Regions from separate parts of the Arthrobacter sp. B2I5 genome, predicted to be linked through region 2. Evidence: riboswitches for the same ligand, from Rfam matches in the RefSeq annotation. Region 2 holds a riboswitch; each other region holds the start of a gene.
What was found. A riboswitch is a leader RNA that binds a small molecule or an ion and turns the genes downstream of it on or off. The one in region 2 is predicted to bind thiamine pyrophosphate.
Positions count from the first base shown of each region.

Region 1 (7,047 bases), 1.1 Mb from region 2:
CGGCAGCGAACTGCGGCTGAAGGATGACAAAGGACGCGTGATCATCGTTCCGGGCAACGCACTGGCGTATGTGGAAATCGGCGCCGAAGAGGTTCGGCGCGTCGGGTTCGGCCAGTTCTAGTCCCCGGTTCCAAGGAGATCCATGCTTTCGCTGACCATCGTGGTGCTGGCCACCGTCGCAGCCGGCTTCGTCGTCTGGGCCAATGACAGGCGCCATGCCAAGTACGGGGCTGCGCTGCCGGCCGGCGTCGCCGCAGCTGTTGCGGCGCTGGTGTGGATCATCCTGATGGCAGCGGGTTTCGGCTACCTGCCCGGCCTGACCTGGCTTCCCTGGGTCCTGCCCATCGTTCTGGGCATTGCTGCCGCCGTCGCCGCCGTCGTCTACCTGGGGCGCACGCGTGCGCGCCACGATGCACAGCAGCTCACGGCGATCCTGCGGCGCTGAGCTTCCATCCTGCCCGCTCCTGCGGCAAGGATTAAACGGCTGTGGCCACCACCCATGCGGTGGTGGCCACGGCCGTTTAAGACGACGGCGGGTGCTTAGAGGAACTCCGCCCGGCCCTCCATTGCCGACGACGCGAGGGCGTGCTCCCTGCGCGGGATGCGCCCGGCCGCCCTGGCCATCCTGCCGGCGATCACCGCGTGCTTGAAGGCTTCGCCCATGAGCACCGGGTTCTGCGCCCGGGTCACGGCCGTGGCCAGCAGCACGGCGTCGCAGCCCAGCTCCATGGCAAGGGCTGCGTCGGACGCGGTACCGATGCCGGCATCCAGGACCACCGGCACCGAGGCCCGGGAAACGATGAGTTCGATGTTGTGCGGGTTCAGGATCCCCAGGCCCGTGCCGATCGGGGCACCCAGCGGCATGACGGCGGCGGCGCCGAGGTTCTCCAGCCGCAGCGCCAGCACGGGATCGTCGTTGGTGTAGGCGAAGACCTTGAAGCCGCGGTTGACGAGCTGTTCGGTGGCCTCGACGAGTTCCACGGCGTCCGGCAGGAGGGTTTGTTCATCCGCGATGACCTCGAGCTTGACCCAGTCGGTCTCCAATGCCTCCCGGGCCAGCTCCGCCGTGAGGACCGCATCCCGGGCGGTGAAGCAGCCGGCGGTGTTGGGCAGGACCCGGATCCCGTGGTCCACCAGCAGCTGGAACAGTGACCCGGTTTCCGCCGTGGAGTAGCGGCGCATGGCCACGGTGGTCAGCGCGGTGCCGGAGGCCAGGAGCGCTGCGCCCAGGCCGTCCAGGCTGGGTGCTCCCCCGGTGCCCATGATGAGCCTGGATCCGAGGGCGACGCCGTCGATCACCAGGGCGTCAGCGGTACCGGCACTTCCTGCGGGGTTGATGGTGCTGGTTTCAGTCATGATGTCAGCCTCCCTGTACTGCTGTGACAAGTTCGATGTCGTCGCCCTCGGCGAGCGCGGTGGCGAACCATTGGCTCCGCGGCACCACCTGGGCGTTATGCGCGACGGCGACACCCAGCTTCCCGCCGTCCGTCGCCTGCCCGTTGTCAGCCAGCGGGCGTCCCGTGACTTGGCTGACCAGCGTGGTGATGGAGGCGCCGTCGGCCACCGTGTGCTGGTTTCCGTTGAGGGTGATGTTCACGCTGTCTCCTTGATGAAAGGGCTTGTTGCTGTTGTGGCTGGCCTGGAGAACCGGTCCGGGCTGAAGGGTGCCCAGCGGGGATCGGCCTTTCCGTCCAGCATCTCCCTGCAGATGCCCGCTGCGGCAGGAGTGAGCAGGACGCCGTGCCGGAAGAACCCGGTGGCAACGATGAGTCCCGGGACATGCCCGGCCCGTTCGCCTGGGGAGGCCGGGGGCGCCAGTACGCGGCCCAGGAGCGGTGCGTTGTCAGGGGTTCCGGGGCGGGCACGGGCAGTGGATTCCAGGAGTTCAAGTTCGGCGACGGCGGGCACCAGCGCCTGGGCGTCCCGCAGCAGCTGGTACACGCCGCCGGCGCTGACGGCATCGGAGAGGGCGTCCTCACGCTGGGTGGCTCCGATCACCACGGTCCCGTCCTGCCGCGGGACAATGTACACGGGAACGCCGTGGACCAGGCCGCGGACCGTAGACGTCACCAGGGGCTGCAGGTGGCGGGGAACGGCAAGGCGGAGAATGTCCCCGTGCACGGGCCGCAACGGCAGCTCAAGGCCGTCCGGCAGGCCTTCAAGTGCCCCGGCCTGCAGCCCGTTCGCCACCACGGTTTCCGTTGCCAGCACCGTGCCGCCGCCGGCCAGGCGGACGCCGGCAACAGCTCCTCCGTCCCACAACAGCCCGGCTGCCCGCTCCGGGACGGCATAGCCGTCCACTGCCCCGGCAACGGCCAGTTCCGGCTTCCCGCCTGCCGCGGCGGCCAGGGCCAGCCGCAGGGCTGCCACCAGGCGCCGGGGGTCCACCTGGTGGTCTGCCGGGGTGTCCAGGGCGCAGGCAATGGCCGGGCTGAGCAGCGGCTCGCGTTTCCGGGCCTCCCGCACGGTGAGGGGTTCCACCACCAGCCCGTTGGCCTGCTGGACCGTACGCAGATCCATCAGTGCACGGCGGTCGGCCGCGTCGGCACCCACGGCGAGTGTCGCCGTCGTCAGGTACCCGGAATCCGCGCCCGTTGCACTGTCCAGGGCGGCGGCGAACCCCGGCCAGCGCGCTGATGCGTCGAGCATCAGTTCCAGGAGGTCTTCCTCCTGGTAGTGCAGTTCGCTGACGGGGGCCAGCATGCCGGCCGCGGCCCAGCTGGCGCCGGTACCCGGTGCGTCGTCGACGAGGACCACGGAGCGGCCGGAACGCTGCGCCTCCCAGGCGATTCCGTGCCCCACCACTCCCCCGCCAATGACCGCAACATCGGCCCGGACGATGAAGGGGCTGGAGGCGCGGGCGGACCCGGGGTGGTTGAAGGGGATACGCATATGGGTTCCTTCCCTACGCCGGCATTACCCGGATCAGGTCAAGCGGTCGGCTCTGACGCCCTCTCAGCCCGGCGCTTTGTGACAGCTGCCGCGGGCTCCCGCAGTACCAGCCCAGTTTAGAGGAACTAGGCTTGCACGCATGAATGTGTCCACCCCATCCTTCCCCGCCGGCCACCGCGCTCCCGCCACCGAAGTTGTCAATTCACGGGACAGCGACGCCCTCAAGGCCGCCCGCCTGTACCTCTGCACCGATGCACGCCGGGACCGCGGCGACTTTGCGGAGTTCGTTGACGCCGCGTTCGCCGGCGGGGTGGACATCATCCAGCTGCGCGACAAGACCATCGAAGCCGCCGAGGAACTGGACCTCCTGGCCGTGCTCAAGGAGACGGCGGTGCGGCACGGCAGGCTGTGGGCAGTCAATGACCGCGCGGACATCGCCGTCCTCTCCGGGGCACCGGTGTTCCACATCGGCCAAAAGGACCTTCCCTTGGCCGCAGCGCGTACGTTGGTCAACGGAAATGCCGCGATCGGGCTCTCGAGCCACACCACGGAGCAGGTGGACGCCGCCCTGGCAGCAGCTGCCGGGCCGGCCGGCCTGGACTATTTCTGCGTGGGTCCGGTGTGGGCCACCCCCACCAAACCCGGCAGGGCCGCCGTCGGACCAGACCTGGTGAAGTACGCCGCGGACGCCTCAGGAAAGGCGGCGGATCCCGTGCCCTGGTTCGCCATTGGCGGCATCGACCACGGAAACGTCCGGCAGGTGGCGGAAGCGGGTGCCTGCAGGATCGTGGTGGTCCGCGCCATCACAGAGGCTCCCGATCCCGCGGCCGCTGCTGCTTCGCTCCTCGACGCGCTGGATGCCGCCGGCGCCTGATGCCATATCCGCGGACTTGGAGCTACGCTGATTTTTGTGTCACATCATCGGCTGGCCCCCAACGTCCATGACCACAGGAACGCCCTGGAAGAGGCGTTGGGCCTGCTGCGGACCGAACTCGAGCTGCCGGGGCCCTACCCCGCTGAAGCCGTGGCGGATGCCCAGGCTGCCGTAGCCGCGCTGAAGCTGCCGTCCTATGACCTGACCGCCGTGGAGTTCGTGACCATCGATCCGGCATCGTCAACGGACCTTGACCAGGCGGTGTTCATCGAACCGGACGCGAACGGCTACCGGGTGCTGTACGCGATCGCCGACGTCCCCGCGTTCGTTGCCCCCGGCGGTCCGCTGGACGCCGAGACCCGGCGCCGCGGCCAGACGTTCTACGCTCCGGACGGCAGGATTCCGCTGCATCCGGAAGTGATCAGCGAGGGGGCAGGAAGCCTGCTGCCCGGGCAGGACTGTTCAGCGTTCGTGTGGGACTTCACGCTCGACGGCGAGGCGTCCGTTTTGTCAGTGGGCGTCAGGCGGGCGCGGGTCCGCAGCCGCGACAAGCTCAGCTACAAGGGTGCGCAGGCAGACCTCGACGCCGGGACTGCCTCCCCGGTGCTGCAGCTGCTCCGGGAGGTGGGCCTGAAACGGGTGGCCCTGGAACGGGAACGCGGAGGGGCAAGCCTCAACATGCCGGAGCAGGAAATTGTCCAGCTGCCCGATGGCGGCTACCGCATTGATGCTGTCCCGCAGCTTGCCGTGGAGGACTGGAACGCGCAGATTTCGCTGATGACCGGGATGGCGGCCGCGCAGCTCATGCTGGAGGGCAAGGTGGGAATCCTGCGCACCATGCCCGCCCCGGACGAACGGTCCCTGCGGCATTTCCGCCTGCAGACCGAGGCGCTGGGCAGGCCCTGGGACGGCGAAGTCAGTTATGGCGAGTACCTGCGTTCACTGGATCCCACCGACCCGCGCCAGCTGGCCATCATGCATTCCGCCGGCATGCTGTTCCGGGGAGCGTCCTATACCGCCTTTGACGGCACAGTCCCCGAGGACGGGGTGCAGTCCGCCATCGGCGCGGCCTATGCCCACACCACCGCGCCGCTGCGCCGCCTGGTGGACCGCTTCGTGCTGGTCATCTGCGAGGCCCTGAGCAACGGCGGCGACGTTCCGGGCTGGGCGCGTGAGGCCCTTCCGCTGCTGCCGGGCATCATGGCCGGCTCAGACCAGCTGGCGTCCCGGATGGAACGCCTGGCCCTGGACACCGTGGAAGCCGCGCTGCTGCTGAACCACATTGGCCAGGAGTTCGAGGCCATCGTGATTTCCGGGTCCAAGCCGCAGAACGGCAATGGCAACGGCAACGGAACAGGGAAAAGCGGCAACGGAAAGAACGGCAGCAGCAGTTCGGGCATTATCCAGGTTGCGGAGCCGGCCGTCACCGCGCGGTGTGCGGGCGAGCTGGAGTCCGGAACCAAGGTCCGGGTCCGCCTGGTTTCGTCGGACATCACCACCCGGGAGATCCATTTCGAACTCGTCCCGTGAGGGCCGGCAGGCGCGGCAGGCGGGCCGGAACAGTGTTTCTGCGCCTGTGCGGCTAGACTGAGAGGGTAGAAATGGATGCCCGGTCGTTGATTTCCTTGATTTGAAACCAACAAGCCCGCCCCTACGCGATCTTGAGAATTACCCGCTGGTCACCAGTGCCAGCATTAGATAGCCCGCGATCGGCTTCCACTGGAATCGCTTGCGCGCCCGAGCGTGCTCCGGAACGGCCAGCCCTGGCCGGCCCGTTGAGCAGGCAGCGCCATTGCCCAAATGAATAAGGAAACTCCCCCGTGAGTGAATTGCATACCCACCAGCTTCTGAGCGATGAGTCCGGCACGGAAACCATCGAGCCGGAAGAAACCATTATCTCGGACGAAACCCCGCATGAGATCGCGGAAAAGTCCTTTGCCGACTACAACGTCCGCGAGGACATCGTGGAGTCCCTGGCTGACGCCGGGATCACCCACCCCTTCCCCATCCAGGCCATGACCCTGCCGGTGGCGCTGAACGGCCATGACATCATCGGCCAGGCCAAGACCGGCACCGGCAAGACCCTGGGCTTCGGCATTCCCGCACTCCAGCGGGTCATCGGGCAGGACGACCCCGGCTACGCCAAGCTGGCCGTGCCGGGAGCCCCGCAGGCCCTGGTCATCGTCCCCACCCGCGAACTGGCCGTGCAGGTGGCCGGGGACCTGGTGACGGCATCGCGGAAGCGCAATGCGAGGATCGCCACCATTTACGGCGGCCGCGCCTACGAGCCCCAGGTGGAGGCGCTGAAGCAGGGCGTGGAGGTTGTGGTGGGTACCCCGGGCCGCCTCATCGACCTTTACAAGCAGAAGCACCTGAGCCTGAAAAACGTGAAGATCGTGGTCCTGGACGAGGCCGACGAGATGCTGGACCTGGGCTTCCTCCCGGACGTGGAGACTCTTATCGCCGCGACGCCCGCCGTCCGGCAGACACTCCTGTTCTCCGCCACCATGCCCGGCCCGGTCATCGCCATGGCACGCCGCTACATGACCCAGCCCACCCACATCCGGGCCGCGGACCCCGAGGATGAGGGCCTGACCAAGCGCGACATCCGCCAGCTGATCTACCGCGCCCACAGCATGGACAAGATCGAGGTGGTGGCCCGCATCCTCCAGGCCAGGGGCCGCGGACGCACCATCATCTTCACCAAGACCAAGCGCACGGCCGCCAAGGTGGCAGAGGAACTGGTGGACCGCGGGTTCGCGGCCGCCGCCATCCACGGCGACCTGGGCCAGGGCGCACGCGAGCAGGCGCTGCGGGCGTTCCGCAACAACAAGGTGGACGTCCTGGTGGCCACCGACGTCGCGGCGCGCGGCATTGACGTCGAGGACGTCACCCACGTCATCAACTACCAGTGCGTGGAAGACGAGAAGATCTACCTGCACCGCGTGGGCCGCACCGGCCGCGCCGGCAACAAGGGCACCGCAGTCACCTTCGTGGACTGGGACGACATGCCGCGCTGGGGCCTGATCAACAAGGCCCTGGGCCTGAGCGTTCCCGAACCCATTGAGACGTACTCCTCCTCACCGCACCTCTACGCGGACCTCGACATCCCCGAGGGCACCAAGGGACGGTTGCCGCGTGACAAGCGCACCCTGGCCGGCGTTGACGCCGAGGTGCTTGAGGACCTGGGCGAAACCGGCAAGAAGAACAGCCGCAGCGGCGGCCGTGACGGCGGCCGGTCCCGGGACAGGGACAGGGACAGGGACAGGGACGGCCGCGGA
Region 1 is NZ_JAUSYF010000001.1:1,254,293-1,261,339, reverse strand. It holds gene QFZ60_RS06075 (DUF3107 domain-containing protein) at 1-121, shown strand, start outside; gene QFZ60_RS06070 (hypothetical protein) at 143-445, shown strand; gene QFZ60_RS06065 (thiazole synthase) at 541-1,356, opposite strand; gene thiS (sulfur carrier protein ThiS) at 1,361-1,597, opposite strand; gene thiO (glycine oxidase ThiO) at 1,594-2,892, opposite strand; TPP riboswitch at 2,885-3,004, opposite strand; gene thiE (thiamine phosphate synthase) at 3,032-3,766, shown strand; gene QFZ60_RS06045 (RNB domain-containing ribonuclease) at 3,803-5,296, shown strand; gene QFZ60_RS06040 (DEAD/DEAH box helicase) at 5,587-7,047, shown strand, end outside.
Region 1: it holds a riboswitch for thiamine pyrophosphate, as region 2 does, so the genes downstream of both, thiO (glycine oxidase ThiO) here and QFZ60_RS00520 (ECF transporter S component) in region 2, are expected to answer to the same signal.

Region 2 (7,047 bases):
ATCCAAAAGTTCGGACAGGAATGAGGCCAGCTCGGCCCAGGTGTTGGCGTCCTGCCCGAACGTGGGCTCGTCCAGGACCAGGACCTGTGGGCTGGCGGCAAGGACGGTGGCTACGGACAGCCGCCGTTTCTCGCCGCCGGAGAGCGTATAGGGGTTGGCGTCCACCAGGTGGGTGAGCCGCAGCCGTTCCAGCAGTTCGTCCACCCGGTCCTCGCCGTGGCCCAGGTGCCGGGGGCCGAACAGCAGCTCATCCAGCACCTTGCCGGTCACGAACTGGTGCTCCGGCTCCTGGAACACCGTCCCCACGCGCGAAATCAATTGCTCGGCCTTCCACCGGTACGGGTCAATGCCGGCCCCGCGGCTGAGGTCCAGGGTGGCTGACACTTTTCCGGAGACCGGCTCCAGCAGCCCGGCCAGGGTCAGCGCGAACGTGGACTTGCCGGCACCGTTGGGACCTGTAACGGCGAGCGCCTGCCCGGCCCGGACCTGCGCGGCCAGGCCTTCCTGGACCGGTACCGGCGGGATCTTCCGGAAGCCCTTGCGGCGGGGACGTTCGCGGGAAACACCCAGCTGTTCGGCGGCCAGCAGCAGGTTTCCCGTGCCCGGCGCCGGGACAAGGGCGCGGGCGCGGGTTGCCGGCACGTAGCCGGGGACCCACACACCGGCTGCGGCGAGCATGGCCCGCGCCTCCGTGAGCACCCGGTCCGGCGGCCCATCCAGGAGCACGGCAGGATTGGCGCCGGAGCCCGGCTGCAGGACCACGATCCGGTCCACCAGGTCCTTCCACACGGAAACCCGGTGTTCCACCACCACCAGTGTGGCCCCGGTCTTGTCCAGGCAGCGCGCCACGGCGTCGCGGACTTCCAGCACGCCGTCCGGGTCCAGGTTGGCGGTTGGCTCATCCAGCAGGATCAGGCCCGGGCGCATGGCCAGGATCCCGGCCAGCGCCAGGCGCTGCTTTTGCCCGCCGGACAGGGCCGACGTCGGGTGGTCCAGCGGGAGGTGGGAGAGTCCGACGTCGGCAAGCGCCTCGTGCACCCGCGCCCAGATGTCCTCCCGCGGCACCGCAAGGTTCTCGGCACCGAAGGCGGCGTCGTCCCCCACGCGCGACAGGACCACCTGCGTCTCGGGGTCCTGCTGCATGAGTCCGGCACGCCCGCGCTGGGCGCGGGGCACGGCGCCGTCAACCAGCAGCGAACCCGACTCGTCGGCATCCCCCGCCTCGCCGCCGTCGTCGTTAATGTCCCCCAGCACCCCGGCGAGCGCATGCAGGAGCGTGGACTTGCCGGCGCCCGAGGGGCCGAGCAGGAGCACCCGCTCCCCCGGGCTGATGTCCAGGTCAAGGGCATGGACGGCGGGCTTTGCCCTGCCGGCATGCCGCCAGCCCCAGCCGCGGGCGGTGACAGCGGCAGGGCGGACCGCCGTGCCCTGGGCCATTGCCATCAGGAGAAGACAGGCTCCGTGGCAGCCTTGCGCGAGGCGAAGGAGCTCAGCACTCCTGTACGTGCCAGGCCGCGCGTGGCCACCCAGGACAGGGCACCGGCAATGACTGCTCCGGAAATCATGCAGAAGACGATGTAGGCCAGCTTGTCACCGCCGGAGTAGGCGATGTTCCAGCCCCACGGCGCAAAGGAGTCGTTCAGGCCGCAGAAGAGGCCTGCTGCCGCACCTGCCAGCAGGGATACGGGCAGGTTGAACTTGCGGTAGACGAAGATGGCGAAGATGATTTCCGCACCGAGGCCCTGGACGAAGCCGGAGAAGAGGACCGAGGCGCCGTACTGGGAGCCCATGAGGAGTTCCCCGGTGGCGGCCACGGTCTCGCAGAACAGTGCGGCCCCCGGCTTGCGGATGATCAGCATGCCCAGCACGCCCGGAATCATCCATCCGCCGGCGATGATGCCGGTCAGGGGCGGGTAGGCGGCGTTCATCGGCACGGACACTGCCGCCGCACCTTGGGACCAGGCCCAGAAAATAACGCCGCCGGCGATGGCCACCAGCGCGGCGACGACGATGTCCACGACGCGCCAGGACTTACTGGTGGTCTTCTTGATTGCTGCAGTGCTCATTGGAATCCTCCTGGGAAACAGGAGGGGAAAGTGGACCCGGCTGATGGCCCGATGCCGTGCAGCCGCGACACTTTGAGAACTCGACTCCCTTGCGCCGGTACTAACCGGATCAGGTTCGAGGGTCTGCGGCTGTCCGCACTCTCAGCGCCCACCTGCGGTGCCCGGCGGATGCCAGGATGCCCGACGGCGGCGCTCCCCTGTCGTTTGTAGTGTTGCTTTTTGTTGGGTAAGGCTTTTGATTGCCCTTCCGGGCGTGGTCAAGTTTACACCGGGCGGGGGTAGATTGAAGGCCATGAGCGCCATTCCACCGGATGTGACCGGGTTCGATCCTGATTCCCCCGACGCCCAGCCTGAGGGGTCGGTGGAGGCACTGGTTGCCCGGGTCGAGGCGGAGGTCCGGGAGCTCCACTTCCCCGGCTTTTCGGCGGATGACGCGCTGAACCTGGGCCTGCTCCTGGTGGAACTGGGCAAGGAGCGGTCGCTTCCCATCGCGATCGACATCACCAAGGGTGAGCAGGTCCTGTTCCACGTCGCGCTTCCCGGCGCCACTCCTGACAACGGGCACTGGATCCGGGCCAAGCAGCGCACTGCCGCCCGGTACGAGGTGCCGTCCCTTTTGGTGGGGCTGCGGGGCCGGCTGGGCGGCGGCCGGATCGAGGACAACGCCTGGTTCGACCAGTCCCGGTACGCAGCCCACGGCGGCTCCTTTCCCATTTATGTCACCGGCGTGGGCGCGGTGGCCACAGTCACGGTCTCCGGATTGCCGCAGCTCCAGGACCATGACCTGGTGGTGGAGGCGCTGCGGGACATCCTGGGGTCGGCCCTGTCTGACTGAACGCTGTCTGACTGACCGCTGTCCGGCTTGCTGCTGGGGGACCAGCGAACCTGCCTATAGACAAAGACTGCTTAGCTTTTATTAGTAATCATGCTTACTATATTGTTCCCCCGGGTTTCGAGGAGGACAGGGCATGGCAGTCACCATGGGCGGTCCCGCGTTCGTTCCCGTCACCAGCGCCGCAGACCAAGGAGCACCATGAGAATCCCGGAAACCAGAGGCCCCCTCAGCAGCGCCCTGTTCGAGGTCCTGGCGCAGGCTCCGGACTCCTCCGGGACGGAACTGGACGCCCTGTACCGCCTGGCGGCAGGGCAGGTGTCCGGCACCGCTGACATTATTGGCGACGAGGACATCCAGCTGGCCCTCTTCTGCCTCTACGAACTCCATTACTCCGGGCTGGACGGCGTCTCCGACCACTGGGAGTGGGAGCCCGCGCTAATCAAGGTCCGGCAGCTGCTCGAGGAACCGTTTGAGGTTGCCCTCCGCGCCGCCGCACAGCAGGCCGCTGGAACGCTCGAACTGCCCGCAGGCGGTCCAATGACAAGTGACCAGGTGGCCGATGTCCTGTTCGGCCTCGCCGGCATGGACACCGGCCCCAGCGTCTCCCGCTACGTCGCCCGGAAGGCAACCCTGGAGCAGCTCAGGGAGTTCCTGGTCCATAAATCCATGTACCAGCTGAAGGAAGCCGACCCTCACACGTGGGCCATCCCGCGCCTCAGCGGACGGCCCAAAGCGGCCCTGGTGGAAATCCAGGCGGACGAATACGGCGGCGGCCGCCCCGAGCGGATGCACAGCGCGCTGTTCGCCCGGACCATGCGCGGCCTGGGCCTCGATGACAGCTACGGCGCCTACGTCGATGCCGTTCCCGCCGTCTCCCTCGCATCGGTAAACCTCATGTCCCTTTGCGGACTGAACCGGCGGCTCCGCGGCGCCATCACCGGCCACCTGGCAATCTACGAAATGACCTCCTCCCAGCCCAACCGGTTCTACGGCAACGGTTTCCGGCGGCACGGCTTCGGCGCGGACGTCACGCACTACTTCGACGAGCACGTGGAGGCCGACGCCGTCCACGAGCAGATCGCCGGCCGCGACCTCGCCGGCGGCCTCGTCGAAGCCGAGCCGGAACTCCTGGCGGACGTCCTGTTCGGGGCGACGGCGGTCATGGCCATCGACGGCCGGCTCTCCGCCCACCTCCTGTCCTCGTGGGAAGCCGGGACATCATCGCTGCGGGCGGCCGTGCCGGCGGCAGCATGACGGCCGGCCCGACAGTGTCCCAGGGCCGGCGCGCCTGCTTGGCCGGGGCGGAGTACATCCTTCCCCTGCGCTGGAGTGAGGACTCCGGCTTGGCTGACCTTTCGGACTACCTCCGGCGCCTCGTGGCCTGGATCCCGGTCACCGTGGTGGACGGCTCCGCCCCCAGCCTCTTCGAACGCCACCGCGCGGCGTTCCCCGCCGCGGTGCGCCACCTCTGCCCGGACCCCGATGGTTCCCCGGACCAGAACGCTTTCCCGGACCGCCCCGGCGTCGGGTGCGGCGCCCACAACGGAAAGGTGGCCGGCGTGATGACGGGAGTGCGCGCCTCCAGGGCGGAGTTCCTTGTCATTGCCGACGACGACGTCCGCTACACGCGCGAGGCCCTCGCCGCCGTCGTCCATCACCTCGGATCGGCCCACGTGGTGCGGCCGCAGAACTACTTCGACCCCTCCCCGTGGCACGCCTGGTGGGACACGGCCAGGACGCTGCTCAACCGCGCCTGGTCCGCCGACTATCCCGGAACGCTGGGAGTCCGCCGCAGTGCGCTCGTGGCCACCGGCGGCTATGCGGGAGTCCTGTTCGAAAACCTGGAGCTCATCCGCACCATCAGGGCCGCGGGCGGAACGGAACGGATCCTGCCCGGCCTGTTCGTGGCCCGGCAGCCGCCAACTGCCCGGCACTTCCTGCGCCAACGCATACGGCAGGCGTACGACGATTTTGCCCAGCCGCGGCGGCTTGCCGCCGAACTTGCCCTGCTCCCGGCCGTCCTCGGGGCAGCACTTCTTCCTGCCCGGGCAAGGCGGACCGCCCTCCTGGGGCTGGCCGGGGCGGCCATCGCCTGGGCGGAAATTGGACGACGCCGGAACAACGGGACCGCCGTCTTTCCCGCCCCGGCAGCCTGGTTTGCGCCGCTCTGGGCACTGGAGCGGGCCGTCTGCGTCTGGCTGGCAGCCGCCTCCAGGCTGGCGGGCGGGATCCCCTACGCGGGCAGCAGGATCAGCACGGCGGCGCACTCGGAGGCAGAACTCCGGCGGCGCCATGCCGGAAAGCTCGGCCGGGCACCCGGCAACCAGGAAGCAACGATGAAAGCGGTGCAGGGATGAACCCCGGACAGCATGGAACAGAAGTCCACATGGACCAGGAAGCAGCCAGCTCCATCGTGGTGTGCCCGGACGGGCCCCTGATTATCAGGGGCGAGTTTGAGATCGTCACCCCGTCCGGGGACGCCGTGCCCCGCGACCGGAAGACCGTTGCCTTGTGCCGCTGCGGGGCCTCGGCCATCAAGCCGTACTGCGACGGCACGCACAAGATGATCAAGTTCCGCACCGAGCCGCCCGCCGGTTAGTCCAACAGGCTGTTAGTCCAATAAGCCGCCTGCAGCACGCCACGCCCTTGCCCGGACCGGCACGGGGGTACGGCTAGGCTGGAGGCAGTCCGTTTTCCGCCCGCAAGGAGTAATAGGAATGAACCTTTTCATCAAGCTGCTCGGGACCGGGGTGAGCCTGGGTGCAGGCCTGGTCGGTACCAAGCTCGTCAACACCATCTGGGAAAAGACCACCGGGCAGAAGGCCCCCACCGGCAAGAACGAGGACGTCCCCACCAGCCTGCGTTCGGCATTGACCTTCGCGCTGATCTCCGCGTCGGTGAGCGCCATCATCCAGGTCCTGGCCAACCGCGGCACCCAGCGTGCCATCACCAGGTTCGCCAAGACGCAGGACATCGTCTAGCGTCAAGCGCTACCGGCCGCCGTCGGGGCTGTCCTTCCGGGCAGCCTCGGCGGCGGCTTTTTGCACCACAGCCTCCAGCTCGTCGGCCGTGAGCAGTTCCCGGTGCAGGTGCTTGGTGCGGTACCCGGCGCGGCCCACCATGTGCGCGGACACCGGAACGGTGAGCAGCTGGAAGATCCAGGCCACCGCCAGGACCGGCCACACCCACCACGTCCGCATCTGCAGCCCAATGGCCGCCAGCAGCAGGAACAGGCCCAGGACCTGCGGTTTGGTGGCCGCGTGCATGCGGCTCAGCAGGTCCGGGAAGCGGAGCAGGCCAATGGCCGCACCCAGGGACAGGAGTGCCCCCGCCACCATGAACACGGCGGACACGGTGTCGATCCAGCCGTCGGGACCGGACAGGTCAGGATTCATCAGGCTTCACCCTTCGGTCCGCCACGAAACGGGCCACGGTCACGGATCCGATGAAACCGATGATGGAAATGGCCACCACCAGCATGAGGTTGTTCAGGTGCCGGTTCACGGCCATGTCGATGCACAGGGCCCCGGCCAGGATGGCCAGCAGCACATCGGCCGCCAGCACCCGGTCCAACAGCGACGGGCCACGGGAGATCCGCAGGATGGCGCCGGCCGCGGCAAGCGAGAAGATGACGGCTGTAACAGCCAGGACAACGTGCATCATGCGGCGGCCTCCATTCGGACGGCTTCGAGTTCCTCAGGGCTGCCCATGATGCGGATCAGGCCGGCTTCGATGGACCGCACTTCGTTCCGCAGGCCCTCCACGTCCTCCTCGGAGGTGATGTTGAGCGCGTGCAGGTACAGGGTGGATGTGGAGCGGTCCACCTCCACCACCAGGGAACCCGGGATCAGGGAGATCACGTGGCCGGTGGCGGTGACGATCAGGTCCTGGTGGCTGCGCAGCTTCACCGCGACGACGGCGTTGGTCACCTTGGGGCCGCGGACGGTGGCCAGGTACAGGACCTGGGCGCTGGCCACCGCCACCTTGCCCACGAACGCCAGCGCAAAGGGCACGGCGTGGAGGATATTGAAGCGGCCGCTGAGCTCCACCGGCGGAAGGTAGAAGAGCCGGGCCACGCCCACTGCCAGCAGGGCCCCGAACAGGAGGTTTCCGGGGCTGAAATCCTGCCACAGGGCGCCCCAGACA
Region 2 is NZ_JAUSYF010000001.1:118,357-125,403, reverse strand. It holds gene QFZ60_RS00525 (ABC transporter ATP-binding protein) at 1-1,443, opposite strand, end outside; gene QFZ60_RS00520 (ECF transporter S component) at 1,443-2,066, opposite strand; TPP riboswitch at 2,135-2,275, opposite strand; gene QFZ60_RS00515 (heme-degrading domain-containing protein) at 2,359-2,901, shown strand; gene QFZ60_RS00510 (iron-containing redox enzyme family protein) at 3,100-4,155, shown strand; gene QFZ60_RS00505 (glycosyltransferase family 2 protein) at 4,104-5,258, shown strand; gene QFZ60_RS00500 (CDGSH iron-sulfur domain-containing protein) at 5,288-5,500, shown strand; gene QFZ60_RS00495 (DUF4235 domain-containing protein) at 5,619-5,882, shown strand; gene mnhG (monovalent cation/H(+) antiporter subunit G) at 5,892-6,296, opposite strand; gene QFZ60_RS00485 (monovalent cation/H+ antiporter complex subunit F) at 6,286-6,564, opposite strand; gene QFZ60_RS00480 (Na+/H+ antiporter subunit E) at 6,561-7,047, opposite strand, start outside.

Region 3 (7,047 bases), 1.5 Mb from region 2:
ACGTGCTGCCGGTTCCACACCGGCTCCAGGAAGTTGTTGGCGAACCGCAGGCCCAGGATGTTCAGGACGGTGGCCTTGCCCAGGAAGTGGTCCACCCGGTGGATGTGGTCCTCGGGGACAAGCCGCGCCAGGGTCCGGTTGAGGGACCGTGCGGATTCCTCGCTGGAGCCGAAGGGCTTCTCCATCACCAGGCGCGTGCCTTCCGGGACCTCTTCCGGCTGGAGCGTCTCGCAGGCCGCCTGGCTGATCCTGGGGGGCAACGCAAAGTAGACGGCCACCGGGCCTTCCAGTCCCTTGAGCAGGGCTGCGAGGGCACCCTTGGCCGTGACGTCCACCTGGTGGTACACGGTCTCTTTTTGCAGCAGCTCGAGGGCGTCCTTCCCCGGCCTGTCCGCGGCCCCGGCTGCAGCGGCGAACGATGACTGGACCCGCTCCCGCCATTGTTCCGGCGTCCACGGATCCGAGCCGGCACCCACCAGGGTGAGGCCCTCCGCGCGCCCTGCAGCGACCAGCCGCGCCAGGCCCGGCAGCAGGAGCCGGCCGGTGAGGTCGCCCGAGGCACCGAGGATGAGCAGGGTCTTCACTGTTGTTTGGCTCGTCATTTTGCCAGCATGCCACCTACCGTGCCTGACTTGATACCCTAGATAGTCGAGTCCCGATCATCCACTGAAAGAAGTGCACGTCGCGTGTTCAATTCACTCTCTGACCGGTTGACAGCAACCTTCAAGAATCTCCGCGGTAAAGGCCGGCTCACGGAGGCCGATGTCGATGCCACCGTCCGGGAGATCCGCCGCGCCCTTCTGGACGCCGATGTTGCCGTTCCCGTGGTGCGTGAGTTCACTGGCCGGGTCCGTGAACGCGCCCTGGGTGCCGAGGTCTCGGCTGCACTGAACCCCAGCCAGCAGATCGTCAAGATCGTCAACGAGGAACTCCAGGAGATCCTCGGCGGCGAAACCCGGCGGATCCGGCTGGCCAAGAACGGCCCCACCGTCATCATGCTCGCCGGCCTCCAGGGTGCCGGCAAGACCACCCTTGCCGGCAAGCTGTCCAAGTGGCTGAAGGCCCAGGGCCACAGCCCCATGCTGGTGGCCTGTGACCTGCAGCGCCCCAACGCCGTCACCCAGCTCCAGGTGGTTGGCCAGCGTGCCAACGTGCCTGTCTTCGCCCCGCACCCCGGAGCCACCTCCACCGAGCTGGACCAGCCCGCAGGCGATCCCGTCGCCGTCGCCCGTGCCGGCGTCGAGGAAGCCCGCCAGAAGCTGCACGACGTCGTCATCGTCGACACGGCCGGCCGCCTGGGCGTGGACGCCGACATGATGGAGCAGGCGCGCCAGATCCGCCGCGCCATCGTGCCCAACGAAGTCCTCTTCGTGATCGACTCCATGATCGGCCAGGACGCCGTGAACACGGCGCTTGCCTTCGATGAAGGCGTGAACTTCACCGGCATCGTGCTGTCCAAGCTCGACGGCGACGCCCGCGGCGGTGCCGCGCTTTCGGTCGCGTCTGTCACCGGCAAGCCGGTCATGTTCGCCTCCACCGGCGAAGGTTTGGACGATTTCGAACTCTTCCACCCGGACCGGATGGCTTCGCGCATCCTGGACATGGGCGACATCCTCACGCTCATCGAACAGGCCGAAAAGGCCTGGGACAAGGATGAAGCCGCCCGGATGGCGAAGAAGTTCGCCGACCAGGAAGACTTCACCCTGGAAGACTTCCTGGCCCAGATGCAGCAGATCCGCAACATGGGCTCCATGAAGAAGATGCTCATGATGATGCCGGGTGCGCAGAACATCCGGCAGCAGCTGGAGCAGTTCGACGAGCGCGAGATCGACCGCGTCGAGGCAATTGTCCGCTCCATGACGCCGCACGAGCGGCTTGCACCGAAGATCATCAACGGCTCGCGTCGGGCCCGCATCGCCCGCGGCTCCGGCGTCCATGTCTCCGAGGTCAACGGCCTGCTGGAGCGCTTCGCCCAGGCCCAGAAGATGATGAAGAAGATGGCGCAGGGCGGCATGCCGGGGATGCCCGGGATGCCTGGCCTGCCCGGTGCCGGCGGCGGTGCACGGAAGAACGCGAAGAACGCGCCCAAGAAGGCGAAGGCAAAGTCCGGCAACCCGGCCAAGGCTGCCCAGGAGCGCAAGGAGGCGGAAGCCCGCCGTGCCAACGCTGCGAAGGCACTGCCCACCGGCGCCGCCTTTGGCCAGCAGGGCGGCGACTTCGATCCGTCCCAGCTGAACCTCCCCAAGGGATTCGACAAGTTCCTCGGCAAATAAGCACACCCGGCCCAACTAAGTAGCAGCAGATGTCGTTATGAGGGCTCAAAACGACATCTGCTGCTACTTACATGGGATGTCAGCGCCGTGGAATAGGGTTGGGACATGTTCAAGCAGAGGGTAGTGTTCGTGCACGGCGCCGGGACTTTTGGCGCCGCCGCATGGCCGCGCCAGCACGGCATGGCACTGTCCTATGACGCATTGTTCCTCCGCCGGCATGGCTTTGATGCCGTCGCGGAGCCACTTGAGTCCTCCTTCGCCGAGGACACCGCCATTATCCTCAGGTCCCTCGCCGACGATGGCCGCGGCGCCGCCGGTGGGCATGTGGTGGCGCACGCCCAGGGGGCCATCGCAGCCATGATGGCCGCTGTTGAACGTCCGGACCTGGTCTTTTCGTTGACCCTCGTGGAGCCGGCCTGCCTCTCCCTGACGGCAGAGCTCCCCGCCACGGCGGCCCACATCAGCCTCATGCAGCCCCTCTTCGACGTCCGCCAGCAGCTCGGCGACGAAGACTTCCAGCGCGAATTCGTCCGGCGGGTCTTCGCCACCGACCTGCAGCAGTCCGCCACCACGGAGGAAAAGAGGTCCGCCCGCAGGCTGCGGCTCCAGGCCCCCTCGTGGGAGGCGCCGCTGCACATTGTTCCCGGTGTGCCCACGCTGGTCCTGACCGGCGGGTGGGAACCGCTCTACGAGGAGATTGCCGGCTACCTGCGGGAGACCGGTGCCCTGCACCGCGTTGCCGCGGGAGGGCACCGGCCCCATGACTCCCTGGACGGGGACCGGGCCATCCGGCAGTTCATCAGCCAGGTCAGCCGGAGCCAGCCCGCCCGGGCCTCCTAGCTGTCAGCGGGAACCCGGAGTTCCGGCAGGTAGACCTTGCCGCCGGCCGCCAGGAACTCCTCGCTTTTCTCCCGCATCCCCGATGCGGCATTGGCCCGGGCAGCCTGCGCCTCCGCGGAGCCGAACTCGTCCCGGATGTCCTGGCTGATCCGCATCGAGCAAAACTTGGGCCCGCACATGGAACAGAAGTGCGCCGTCTTGGCAGGCTCGGCCGGCAGGGTCTCGTCGTGGAATGCCTCGGCCGTCACCGGGTCAAGGGACAGCGCGAACTGGTCCCGCCAGCGGAACTCGAACCGCGCTTTGGACAATGCGTCGTCCCGTTCGTGCGCCCCCGGGTGGCCCTTGGCCAGGTCCGCTGCATGGGCGGCGATCTTGTAGGTGATCACTCCGGTCTTGACGTCGTCCTTGTTGGGCAGGCCCAGGTGCTCCTTCGGCGTGACGTAGCACAGCATGGCCGTGCCGTACCTGGCAATTTCGGTGGCACCGATTGCGGACGTGATGTGGTCATAGCCGGGAGCAATGTCCGTCACCAGCGGCCCCAGGGTGTAGAACGGCGCCCCTTTGCACAGTTCCTGCTGCCGCTCGACGTTTTCCCGGACCAGGTGGAACGGAACGTGCCCGGGCCCTTCCACCATCACCTGCACGTCGTACTCCCACGCGCGCTGGGTGAGCTCGGCAAGCGTGTCCAGTTCCGCGAACTGGGCGGCGTCGTTGGCGTCCGCCGTGGAACCGGGGCGCAGGCCGTCGCCCAGGGAGAAGGCAACGTCGTACTTCGCGAAAATTTCGCACAGCTCGTCAAAGTGCGTGTAGAGGAAGTTCTCCTGGTGGTGGGCCAGGCACCAGCCGGCCATGATGGAGCCGCCGCGCGAGACGATGCCCGTCACCCGGTCGGCGGTCAGCGGCACATAGCGAAGCAGGACCCCGGCGTGGATGGTCATGTAGTCCACGCCCTGCTCACACTGTTCAATCACGGTGTCGCGGAAGATTTCCCAGGTGAGGGCATTGGCCTCGCCGTTTACTTTTTCCAGGGCCTGGTAGATGGGCACGGTGCCGATGGGAACGGGGGAGTTGCGGATGATCCATTCCCGCGTGGTGTGGATATCGTCCCCGGTGGACAGGTCCATCACGGTGTCCGCTCCCCACTGCGTTGCCCACTGCAGCTTGTCCACCTCCTCCGCGATGGAGCTGGTCACCGCCGAGTTGCCGATGTTGGCGTTGATCTTCACCAGGAAGGCCTTGCCGATGATCATCGGCTCGGACTCCGGATGGTTGATGTTGCTAGGAATGATGGCGCGGCCGGCAGCCAGTTCGTCCCGGACCAACTCCACGTCGCAGTTCTCGCGCAGCGCCACGAAACGCATCTCCTGCGTGATGATTCCCTGCCGGGCATAGTGCATCTGGGTCACCGTCCGGCCGTCGACGGCGCGGCGGGGCACCGGCTGCGCGCCCTTCCACTCCGCCGAGGCAGCACCACGTCGCACGGCCGAGCGGCCGTCGTCGAGCAGGTTGCGTTCCCTGCCGCTGTACGCCTCGGTGTCCCCGCGCGCCGCGATCCACTCCGCGCGGAAGGGCTGCAGGCCGCGGACGGGGTCGCTTCCCGGCCCGGCGGTCCGGTAGGTCCGGAAAGGTGCGTTCGGCTGCCCGTTGGGTGACGGCTCCAGGGCAATTTCCGTGACGGGTACGTGGATTCCGGACGCGGTGTCGTCGATGAACGCCAGTGAATGCGACGCCAGGGACTGCGTCACCTGTGGCCCGGATTCTGCGGCGGACCTCCCGGTGGACGGCAGGTGGGCAGGGTTCAACTGGGTGTTTTGTGTACTCAAGGGAATACTCACTTCCTTCGCCGGCATTACCCGGACAGGTTCAACGGTCGCAGGCTGCGTCAGCCCGATCTCAGCCCCTGCAAGGGCACCCGTGTGGTCAGGAAAGAAGCTACCACAGGGGCCCCGAAGAGCCTTGTCACATTTGCGGGTGCTAGCCTGACCGGGCATCGAAAGGAAGCCCGATGGCAGAGATCATTTACTTTCGCGGACCCGTCCTCACCGCACCGGACCGGGTCCGCCATGGACTTTGGTCGGTGGACGGCAAGCTCACGTTCAACCGGCCTGGTGCCGTTCCGGGGCGGGTGTTCGACGGCTGGGTGCTGCCAGGGTTCGCTGACGCCCACTGCCACATTGGACTGGGTCCCGCCGGACCGGTGGAACCCGCAGTGGCCCGGGACCAGGCGCTGGCCGACCTCAACGCCGGAACCCTGCTGGTCCGCGATGCCGGCTCACCTGCCGATACACGCTGGATGCAGGGCGGCCGGGACTTCCCGGTGCTGATCCGAGCCGGGCGCCACGTGGCCCGCACGCGCCGCTACCTGCGCGGCTTCGCGGAGGAGGTTGAGCCCGAAGGCCTTGTGGAGGCCGTGCGGAAACAGGCGCGCGACGGCGACGGCTGGGTCAAACTGGTGGGGGACTGGATCGACCGCAGCGCCGGTGACCTCGCTCCCTCCTTTCCTGCCGCCGTCGTGCGTGATGCCGTCCGGGCCGCCCATGACGAAGGTGCCCGGGTCACGGCGCATTGCTTCGCGGAGGACAGCCTGGACCAGATGCTGGACGCCGGCATCGACTGCATCGAGCACGCCACCGGGCTGCTGCCCCGCCACCTGCCCCGGTTTGTGGAACAGGATGTGCCGATCGTGCCCACCCTCATCAACATCGCCACCTTCCCCGGGATCGCTGCCCAGGCAGACGCCAAGTTCCCGCGCTATGCAGCCCATATGCGCGCCCTCTGGGAACGCAGGCTGGAACGCGTGGCCGAAGCCCATGCCGCCGGAGTGCGCATCTTTGCCGGCACGGATGCCGGCAGCGTGGTCCGCCACGGCAGGATCGCCGACGAGATCCTCGCCCTGCACGGCGCGGGCCTGCCAATGGAGGCCGCCCTGGATGCTGCCTGCTGGGCAGCCCGCACCTGGCTGGGAGCGGACAACCTGGCCGAAGGTGCGCGGGCCGACGTCGTGGTGTGCCGGGAAGACCCGCGGGCCGTCCCGGAAACCATCACGGCCCTGGAACATGTGGTGCTGGGCGGCCGCATCATCCGATGAGCAGAATGAACCCGGCACTTGGAATAAATTGAAGCTTCAAGTAATTTTAATGTGTGACAGGCCGCCAACGGGACGGTCGCCAATACAAGGAGCCTTCAATGACCGAAGCAGCCAGCAGCCGGGATCTTCTTCCTGCCGACCTCGCCATGGGCACGGTGATGCTCAAGGTGGGCGACATGAAGGTGATGACCGACTACTACCAGCGCGCCCTGGGTCTCGAGGTGGTGGCCGAGCAGGACGGCGGCCTGTATCTCGGCAGGCTCGGCAGGCCGTTGGTCCACCTGGCGCCGGCCCCCGGGCTGCACCTTCCCGGCAGGGGAGAGGCGGGCCTCTTCCACACGGCCCTGTTGTTCGAGGATCAGGCGTCTCTCGCCGCCACCATCGCCACGGCTGCCCAGTACGAGCCCCGCTCCTTCACCGGCAGCGCCGACCATCTGGTCAGTGAGGCCTTCTACTTCACCGATCCCGAGGGCAACGGCATCGAGCTGTACTGGGACCGGCCGCGCAGCAACTGGTCCTGGAACGGGACGGACGTGGTGATGGACAGCCTCGCGCTTCCGCCGCAGCGCTACCTGGAGCAGCACCTCACCGAGAAGCACCTCGAGGGCCAGCGGCAGACGTCCGCCGGTGTGGGGCACGTCCATCTTCAGGTGGGCGACGTCCAGACTGCCAGGGATTTCTATGTGGGCACCCTTGGCTTCGAGAAGACGGCAGGCTGGCATGGGCAGGCGCTGTTCGTTTCCGCGGGCCGTTACCACCACCACATGGCCATGAACGTCTGGAACAGTCGCGGCGCCGGCCCCCGAAAGGACACCCTTGGGCTGGGGGAGGTGCTCATTGAGGTTC
Region 3 is NZ_JAUSYF010000001.1:1,593,931-1,600,977, forward strand. It holds gene QFZ60_RS07520 (glucose-6-phosphate dehydrogenase) at 1-602, opposite strand, end outside; gene ffh (signal recognition particle protein) at 687-2,273, shown strand; gene QFZ60_RS07530 (alpha/beta fold hydrolase) at 2,379-3,113, shown strand; gene thiC (phosphomethylpyrimidine synthase ThiC) at 3,110-4,936, opposite strand; TPP riboswitch at 4,932-5,039, opposite strand; gene QFZ60_RS07540 (amidohydrolase family protein) at 5,119-6,201, shown strand; gene QFZ60_RS07545 (VOC family protein) at 6,300-7,047, shown strand, end outside.
Region 3: it holds a riboswitch for thiamine pyrophosphate, as region 2 does, so the genes downstream of both, thiC (phosphomethylpyrimidine synthase ThiC) here and QFZ60_RS00520 (ECF transporter S component) in region 2, are expected to answer to the same signal.

Region 4 (7,047 bases), 1.6 Mb from region 2:
AAGTTCACCGGCAGCGGCGGCAACCTCGAGGAAACCGTCACCAAGAACAACCTGGAAGCTGCCGAGGAAGTGGTGCGCCAGCTGCGGCTGCGCGACATTGGCGGCATCATCGTGATCGACTTCATCGACATGGTGCTCGAATCCAACCGCGACCTGGTCCTGCGCCGCCTGGTGGAATGCCTGGGCCGCGACCGGACCAAGCACCAGGTTGCCGAGGTCACGTCGCTGGGCCTGGTCCAGATGACCCGCAAGCGGATGGGCACGGGCCTGCTGGAAGTCTTCGGCGAGCAGTGCGAGGCGTGCGCGGGCCGCGGGGTAGTGACCCATGACGATCCCGTGGAGCATCGCCGTGCCAACATCGTGGCGGCCGAGCACCACGTCCAGCGCGCGGACAACCGCCCCGAAGCCCGCGGGGAAGCCCACCGCGCCGACGCACAGCGGCCCGATGCCGGCCAGCCCGGAGTCCGTCCCGAGCGCAAACGGCGGCGCGGACGCGGCGGCCAGCAGCCCGAGGCTGTCCCGGCGCCTGCAGTGCACGTCCACACCGTCGTGCCGGACACGGCGGATGCTGAGCGGCACGCCAAGGCAGAGGCCACCCGGCTTGCCCTGGCGAACATTGCGGCTGCCGCCCACGCGGCGCACCTGCATGACGATGAGGTGGCAGCAACCCGGCAGGCGCCGCAGGCCGAGCCTGCGCCGGTTCCCGCAGAGGAGAAGCACGACGCCGATTCCCCCGCACGCCCCGCAGCTGTCCTGACCTTCGGCGGCGAGGAAGTCCCGCTACCGTTCGTGGAGCACGCCGAGGAGCAGCACCCCAAGCCCGCCCTCACCTTGGACCGGCTGGCGGAAGCGTTCGCCCACCTCGGCCAGCCGGCGTCACCCATGGAGGATGCGCCGGCCAAAGCCGCAGAGGCCGTGAAGGCAGCCGAACCGGCAGTGCCCCAACAGCAGGCCGGCGGGGGAGCGGCAACCCACGCCAACGTGGAAGCGCCCGCGGAAAAGGACTACTCCGACCACACCCTGGAGCAGACCCGGCAACGCAGGCCGCGGCGCCACCGCGCTGCCAGCCGTGCCCAGGGCGCAGCCAACGAGACAGCTGTCCAGCACCACGAGAACGTCCAGTCCACGGGTGCCGGGCATTCGCACGCAGCCAAGGCCCCCGACACCGCCAAGGCACAGGACGCCGCCGAGGCTGAAGCTGCCAAGCCGGCAGCGGAACCCATCATCCTCGGCGTCGGAGTCCCCGCCTCGGAGCTCTAAGCCAGGACAAAACCAACGCACCACCAAGGAAGTCCCCGCCATGTGGACTATTCCCCTCCGAATCTCGGGGGGAATGGACCACAGTGCGGGGACTTCCTGCATGGGCAGGTGCTGTCACCTTTCCGCCGCGTCGGCACCAGCAGCTACGCTGGACAGCGACACGGGGTGCCGCGCAGAAGGCCGGCTGAGATCCAGACCCGTTGAACCTGTCCGGCTAGTACCGGCGAAGGGATGTCTCTTGTCTTCGACCCTTTCCATGCCCCTGCCAACCGCGCCCGGCGTTCCCTCTGGGGTTCCCGCGGGCCGCGACGTCCCGCGCGTCCTCTCCATCGCCGGTTCCGATCCATCCGGGGGAGCCGGGATCCAGGCGGACCTCAAAAGCATCGCCGCCCACGGCGGATACGGCATGGCGGCGATTACCGCCCTCACGGCGCAGAACACCCGCGGCGTGCAGGCCGTCCACGTCCCTCCGGCCGCGTTCCTGGCCCAGCAGCTGGACGCGGTCAGCGCGGACATCAGCATTGATGCCGTCAAGATCGGCATGCTGGGTGACGAATCGGTGATCCGGACTGTCCGCGAGTGGCTCGGAATGGTCCGTCCCGCCGTCGTTGTCCTTGACCCCGTGATGGTGGCCACCAGCGGGGACCGGCTGCTGCAGGAAACCGCCGAAGCCGCGCTCCGGGAACTGCTGCCGCTTGCCCACCTCCTCACCCCCAACCTGCCCGAGCTCGCGCTGCTGCTCGGCACGGAGCCGGCCCAAAACTGGGAGGCCGCGCTGGACCAAGGCAGGCGCCTGGCCGAGGCCACCGGAGCCACCGTACTGGTTAAAGGCGGCCACCTCGCAGGCCTGGACTGCCCGGACGCGCTGGTGAACACCGCGGGCCTCCTCGTCCAGGAGGTGGTGGAAGTGCAGGGGAAGCGCATTTCCACGCGCAACAGCCACGGCACCGGATGTTCCCTGTCCTCCGCCATGGCAACCGTCCAGGCCCGCCTGGGTGACTGGGAGGCCTCGCTGCGGACCGTCAAGCCCTGGCTGGCCGGCGCACTCGAGAACTCCGGCCAGCTGGAGGTGGGCCAGGGGAACGGACCCGTGCACCACTTCCACCACGTGCGGCCCGTCCCGGCGGAAGGCAGCTTCGCGGCCCGGCTGTGGACCGAAGCCCGCCAGGACCTCGACGACATCTACGCGCTGGACTTCATCGACGGACTGGCCTCTGGCGATCTTTCCGAAAAGGACTTTGCCTATTACCTGGCGCAGGATGCCCTCTACCTGAACGGCTACTCCCGCGTGCTGGCACGGGCCAGCGCCCTGGCCCCTTCGGAGGCCCAGCAGCTGTTCTGGGCACGGTCCGCACAGCAGTGCCTTGAAGTGGAAACCGAACTTCACCGCTCGTGGCTCAGCACCCGCCCGGCCCCGAACGGCCTGGGCCCGGTCACCAAGTCCTATGTGGACCACCTGACCGCAGCGTCGTCGTCGGGCAGTTATGCGGTCCTCGCCGCCGCCGTCCTGCCCTGCTTCTGGCTCTACGCCGAGGTCGGCGCCACGCTGCACGCCCGGTTCCTGGCGTCAGGGGAACCGGACGGGCACGCTTACGCGGACTGGCTCCGCACCTACGCGGATGAAGGCTTTGCCGAAGCGACCCGCCAGGCCATCGCAATCGTGGATGCGGCCGGACGGCAGGCTTCAGACCAGGAGAAGGCCGCGATGGTGACGGCGTTCAAGCAGTCCTGCCGGCTCGAAGTGGACTTCTTCGACGCGCCGCGCCTGCACTCCTGACCCGTGCCCGGCAGCTGTGCCGGTACTATGGTGGGGCAGGGTGCGGACGCCGGACCTGAGCTGTGGTGCCTATCACAGCAACCCGCCGGGAACCAGCCTCATTTGCGGCCGGAGACAAAATTAGCGTAATCTAGATCTTCGGTGCTTACGCCAACACTTGGGTTATGACCCCACGGCGTTGAGGCACAGCGAGAAACCAGGCTTTTGATAGTCGGTTCCGCACGCAAATTTAGTTATAAACGTCGAGAGAAGTGAGTTCCCAAGTGGTGTACGCGATTGTCCGCGCAGGCGGCCGCCAAGAGAAGGTTTCCGTTGGAGACTTCGTTACCCTGAACCGCGTCGCCGGTGGAGCCGGCAGCACCATTGAGCTGCCCGCACTGCTCCTGGTTGATGGTGACAAGGTCACCTCCGCCGCCGCCGACCTGGCCAAGGTAACTGTTACGGCTGAAATCCTCCAGGACCTGCGTGGTCCTAAGATTGTCATCCAGAAGTTCAAGAACAAGACCGGCTACAAGAAGCGCCAGGGTCACCGCCAGGAACTGACCAAGGTCAAGATCACCGGCATCAGCTAACCTCCGGTTAGTGTTCAGGCATTTCAACAGATTCCCCAGAATTTAGAGGCAGGCATTTCAGATGGCACATAAAAAGGGCGCGAGCTCCACTCGCAACGGTCGCGATTCCAACGCTCAGTACCTCGGCGTCAAGCGCTTCGGCGGCCAGGTTGTTTCCGCAGGCGAAATCATCGTCCGCCAGCGCGGCACCCACTTCCACCCGGGCGCCGGCGTCGGCCGCGGCGGGGACGACACCCTGTTCGCACTGACCCCGGGCGCCGTTGAATTCGGTACCCGCCGCGGTCGTCGCGTGGTCAACATCGTTGCTGCTGCAGCTGCAGAGTAACACCAAGTTCTGAAGCGGTGGAGCGGGCCTGAGGGCCCGCTCCACTGTTCTTTTAACCGCATTACAATCGATGTGGCGCCCCGGGGCGCCAGGTAAACAGCTTCTGAGGAGATCCACGTGGCCAGCTTTGTAGACCGGGTAGTACTGCACGTATCCGGCGGTAACGGCGGCAACGGGTGCGTCTCCGTCCACCGGGAGAAGTTCAAGCCCCTGGGCGGTCCCGACGGCGGCGACGGCGGCAACGGCGGCGACGTCATCCTTCGCGTGGACCACCAGACCACCACCCTCCTCGACTACCACCACGCACCGCACCGGCACGCCAGCAACGGCGGCCCGGGCATGGGCGACTGGCGCGGCGGCAAGAACGGCGAAACCCTCATCCTCCCCGTTCCGGACGGCACAGTGGTCAAGTCCAAGGACGGCACCGTACTGGCCGACCTCGTGGGCGAAGGGGCGGAGTTTGTGGCCGCTGCCGGTGGCATTGGCGGCCTGGGCAATGCTGCCCTCTCCTCGCAGAAGCGCCGCGCGCCCGGCTTCGCGCTGCTGGGCATCGAAGGCGAATCCCGGGACGTCATCCTCGAGCTGAAGTCCATCGCCGACATCGCCCTGGTGGGCTTCCCGTCCGCCGGCAAGTCCAGCCTCATCGCCGCGATGTCCGCGGCCCGGCCCAAGATCGCCGACTACCCGTTCACCACCCTGATTCCCAACCTCGGCGTGGTGCAGGCCGGCGACGTGCGGTTCACCATCGCCGACGTTCCCGGCCTCATCGAAGGCGCCAGTGAGGGACGCGGCCTGGGCCACCATTTCCTGCGGCACGTGGAACGTTGCGCAGCGCTGGTCCACGTGCTCGACTGCGGCACCCTGGAGTCCGAGCGCGACCCGCTGTCCGACCTCGCCATCATCGAGGGCGAACTGGAAAAGTACGCCGTGGACATGAGCTACGCGGGCCAGGACGGCGAAGTGGTGCCCCTGAACCACCGGCCGCGGCTGGTCGCCCTGAACAAGGTGGACCTTCCCGACGGCAAGGACATGGCCGAATTCGTGCGCCCGGAACTCGAATCACGCGGCTACCGCGTCTTCGAGGTGTCCGCCACCAGCCATGAGGGCCTGCGCCAGCTGGGCTTCGCCATGGCGGAAATCGTCAAGGCCGCCCGCGACGCCGTGGCCGCCGCCCCGCCCAAGGTCCAGCCCGCGGTACTGCGTCCGCGCGCCGTCAACGAAACCGGCTTCAAGATCCGCCGCGAGGAAAAGAACCTGGAGCCGCTGTTCCGCGTCCTGGGCGAAAAGCCGGAGCGCTGGGTCAAGCAGACCGATTTCACCAACGAGGAAGCCATCGGCTACCTGGCAGACCGGCTGGCCAAGCTCGGCGTGGAAACCGAACTGTTCAAGCAGGGCGCCAAGCCGGGCGACACCGTGGTCATCGGCGAGGACGACGGCGTGGTCTTCGACTGGGAGCCCACCATGATGGCAGGGGCGGAACTCCTGGCGTCGCCGCGTGGCACGGACGTCCGGTTCGCTGATATCGGTGACCGCCCCACCCGCAGCCAGAAGCGTGAAGAGCAGCAGGAGCGCCGGGATGCCAAGGCAGCCGCCCGTGCCGAGCTCGAGGCGGAACGGAAAGCCGGCATCTGGACCGAATCTGTCAGCGGCCGCCGCGCCGCCCACCCCGTGAAGGAGAGCGGACTGGAAGCGGACGATGACCTCTAGGGGCATGGCCGCGGAACCCGCTGAACGCGCCTCCGACAGAAGCGCCCTGGCGGGTGCCCGCCGGATCGTCGTGAAGGTGGGGTCCTCCTCGCTCACCAGTATCAAGGGCGGCATTTCGGAGGAATCCCTGACCGCCCTGGCCGACGCGCTGGCAGCCAAACGGAACGCGGGCGCCGAAATCATCCTGGTGTCCTCCGGCGCCATCGCCGCCGGACTGGCCCCGTTGGGGTTGGCCAAGAGGCCCCGCGATCTTGCCACCCAGCAGGCGGCAGCCAGCGTGGGCCAGGGACTGCTGATGGCCCGCTACACGCAGGCCTTCGGTGCTCACGGCGTCACCGTCAGCCAGGTCCTGCTCACGGCCGAGGACCTGATGCGCCGCAGCCAGCACACCAACGCCCTCCGCGCCATGGACCGGCTGCTGAACCTGGGCGTGGTCCCCGTCGTCAACGAGAACGACACCGTGGCCACCCACGAAATCCGCTTTGGTGACAACGACCGGCTTGCGGCACTGGTGGCCCACCTGGTGCGCGCGGATGCACTGGTGCTGCTGTCCGACGTCGACTCCCTGTATGACGGGCCGCCCGCCCAGGGTGCCCGGCGCATCCCCCTGGTCACCGGCGCGCACGACCTCGAAGGGGTGTCCATCGGCAAAGCCGGCAAGGCCGGCGTGGGCACCGGGGGAATGATGACCAAAGTGGAAGCTGCCAGCATGGCGGCCGGTTCCGGCATCCACGCGCTGGTGACCTCCACGGCCAACGCCGCCGCGGCCCTGAACGGCGAGGACGTGGGCACGTGGTTCTCCGTCAACGGTTCCCGCAAGCCCGTCCGCCTCCTGTGGCTGGCCCACGTTGCCTCCGTGCAGGGCCGCCTTGTCCTGGACGAAGGGGCGGTGCGCGCCGTACGGCACCACCGCACCTCCCTGCTGCCGGCCGGCATTTCTGCCGTCCATGGGGACTTTGAAGCGGGCGACGCAGTGGAGCTGGCAGGGGCCGACGGCACCGTTGTGGCCCGCGGCCTGGTGAACTACTCCTCGGACGAGCTGCCCCGCATGCTGGGGCGTTCCACGCGGGAGCTGGGCGAGGAAATGGGAAGCGGCTACGACCGCGAAGTTGTTCATGTTGACGACCTGGTGCTGGTCTGAGTCCAGGGCTCGCCTAAACTTGGATCATGACTGAAGCCCTGATCCATGCTGCTGACACCACCGGAACCACTGCTGCACAGACGCAGCCGGGTCCCGCGGCAGAACCGGGATCAGCTGGGGCGCCGCTTTCCGCCGCAGAAGTTGAAGCGGCAGTCCACGCCATTGCTGACCGGTCCCGCCACGCCGCCCGCCGGATGGCCACCGCCAACCGGGCCTGGAAGGACCGTGCGCTCCGTGCCGTCGGAGCAGCCCTGCAGGAGAATGC
Region 4 is NZ_JAUSYF010000001.1:1,741,960-1,749,006, forward strand. It holds partial or broken gene QFZ60_RS08375 (Rne/Rng family ribonuclease) at 1-1,260, shown strand, start outside; TPP riboswitch at 1,412-1,509, shown strand; gene thiD (bifunctional hydroxymethylpyrimidine kinase/phosphomethylpyrimidine kinase) at 1,517-3,037, shown strand; gene rplU (50S ribosomal protein L21) at 3,301-3,609, shown strand; gene rpmA (50S ribosomal protein L27) at 3,671-3,934, shown strand; gene obgE (GTPase ObgE) at 4,052-5,641, shown strand; gene proB (glutamate 5-kinase) at 5,631-6,782, shown strand; gene QFZ60_RS08405 (glutamate-5-semialdehyde dehydrogenase) at 6,809-7,047, shown strand, end outside.
Region 4: it holds a riboswitch for thiamine pyrophosphate, as region 2 does, so the genes downstream of both, thiD (bifunctional hydroxymethylpyrimidine kinase/phosphomethylpyrimidine kinase) here and QFZ60_RS00520 (ECF transporter S component) in region 2, are expected to answer to the same signal.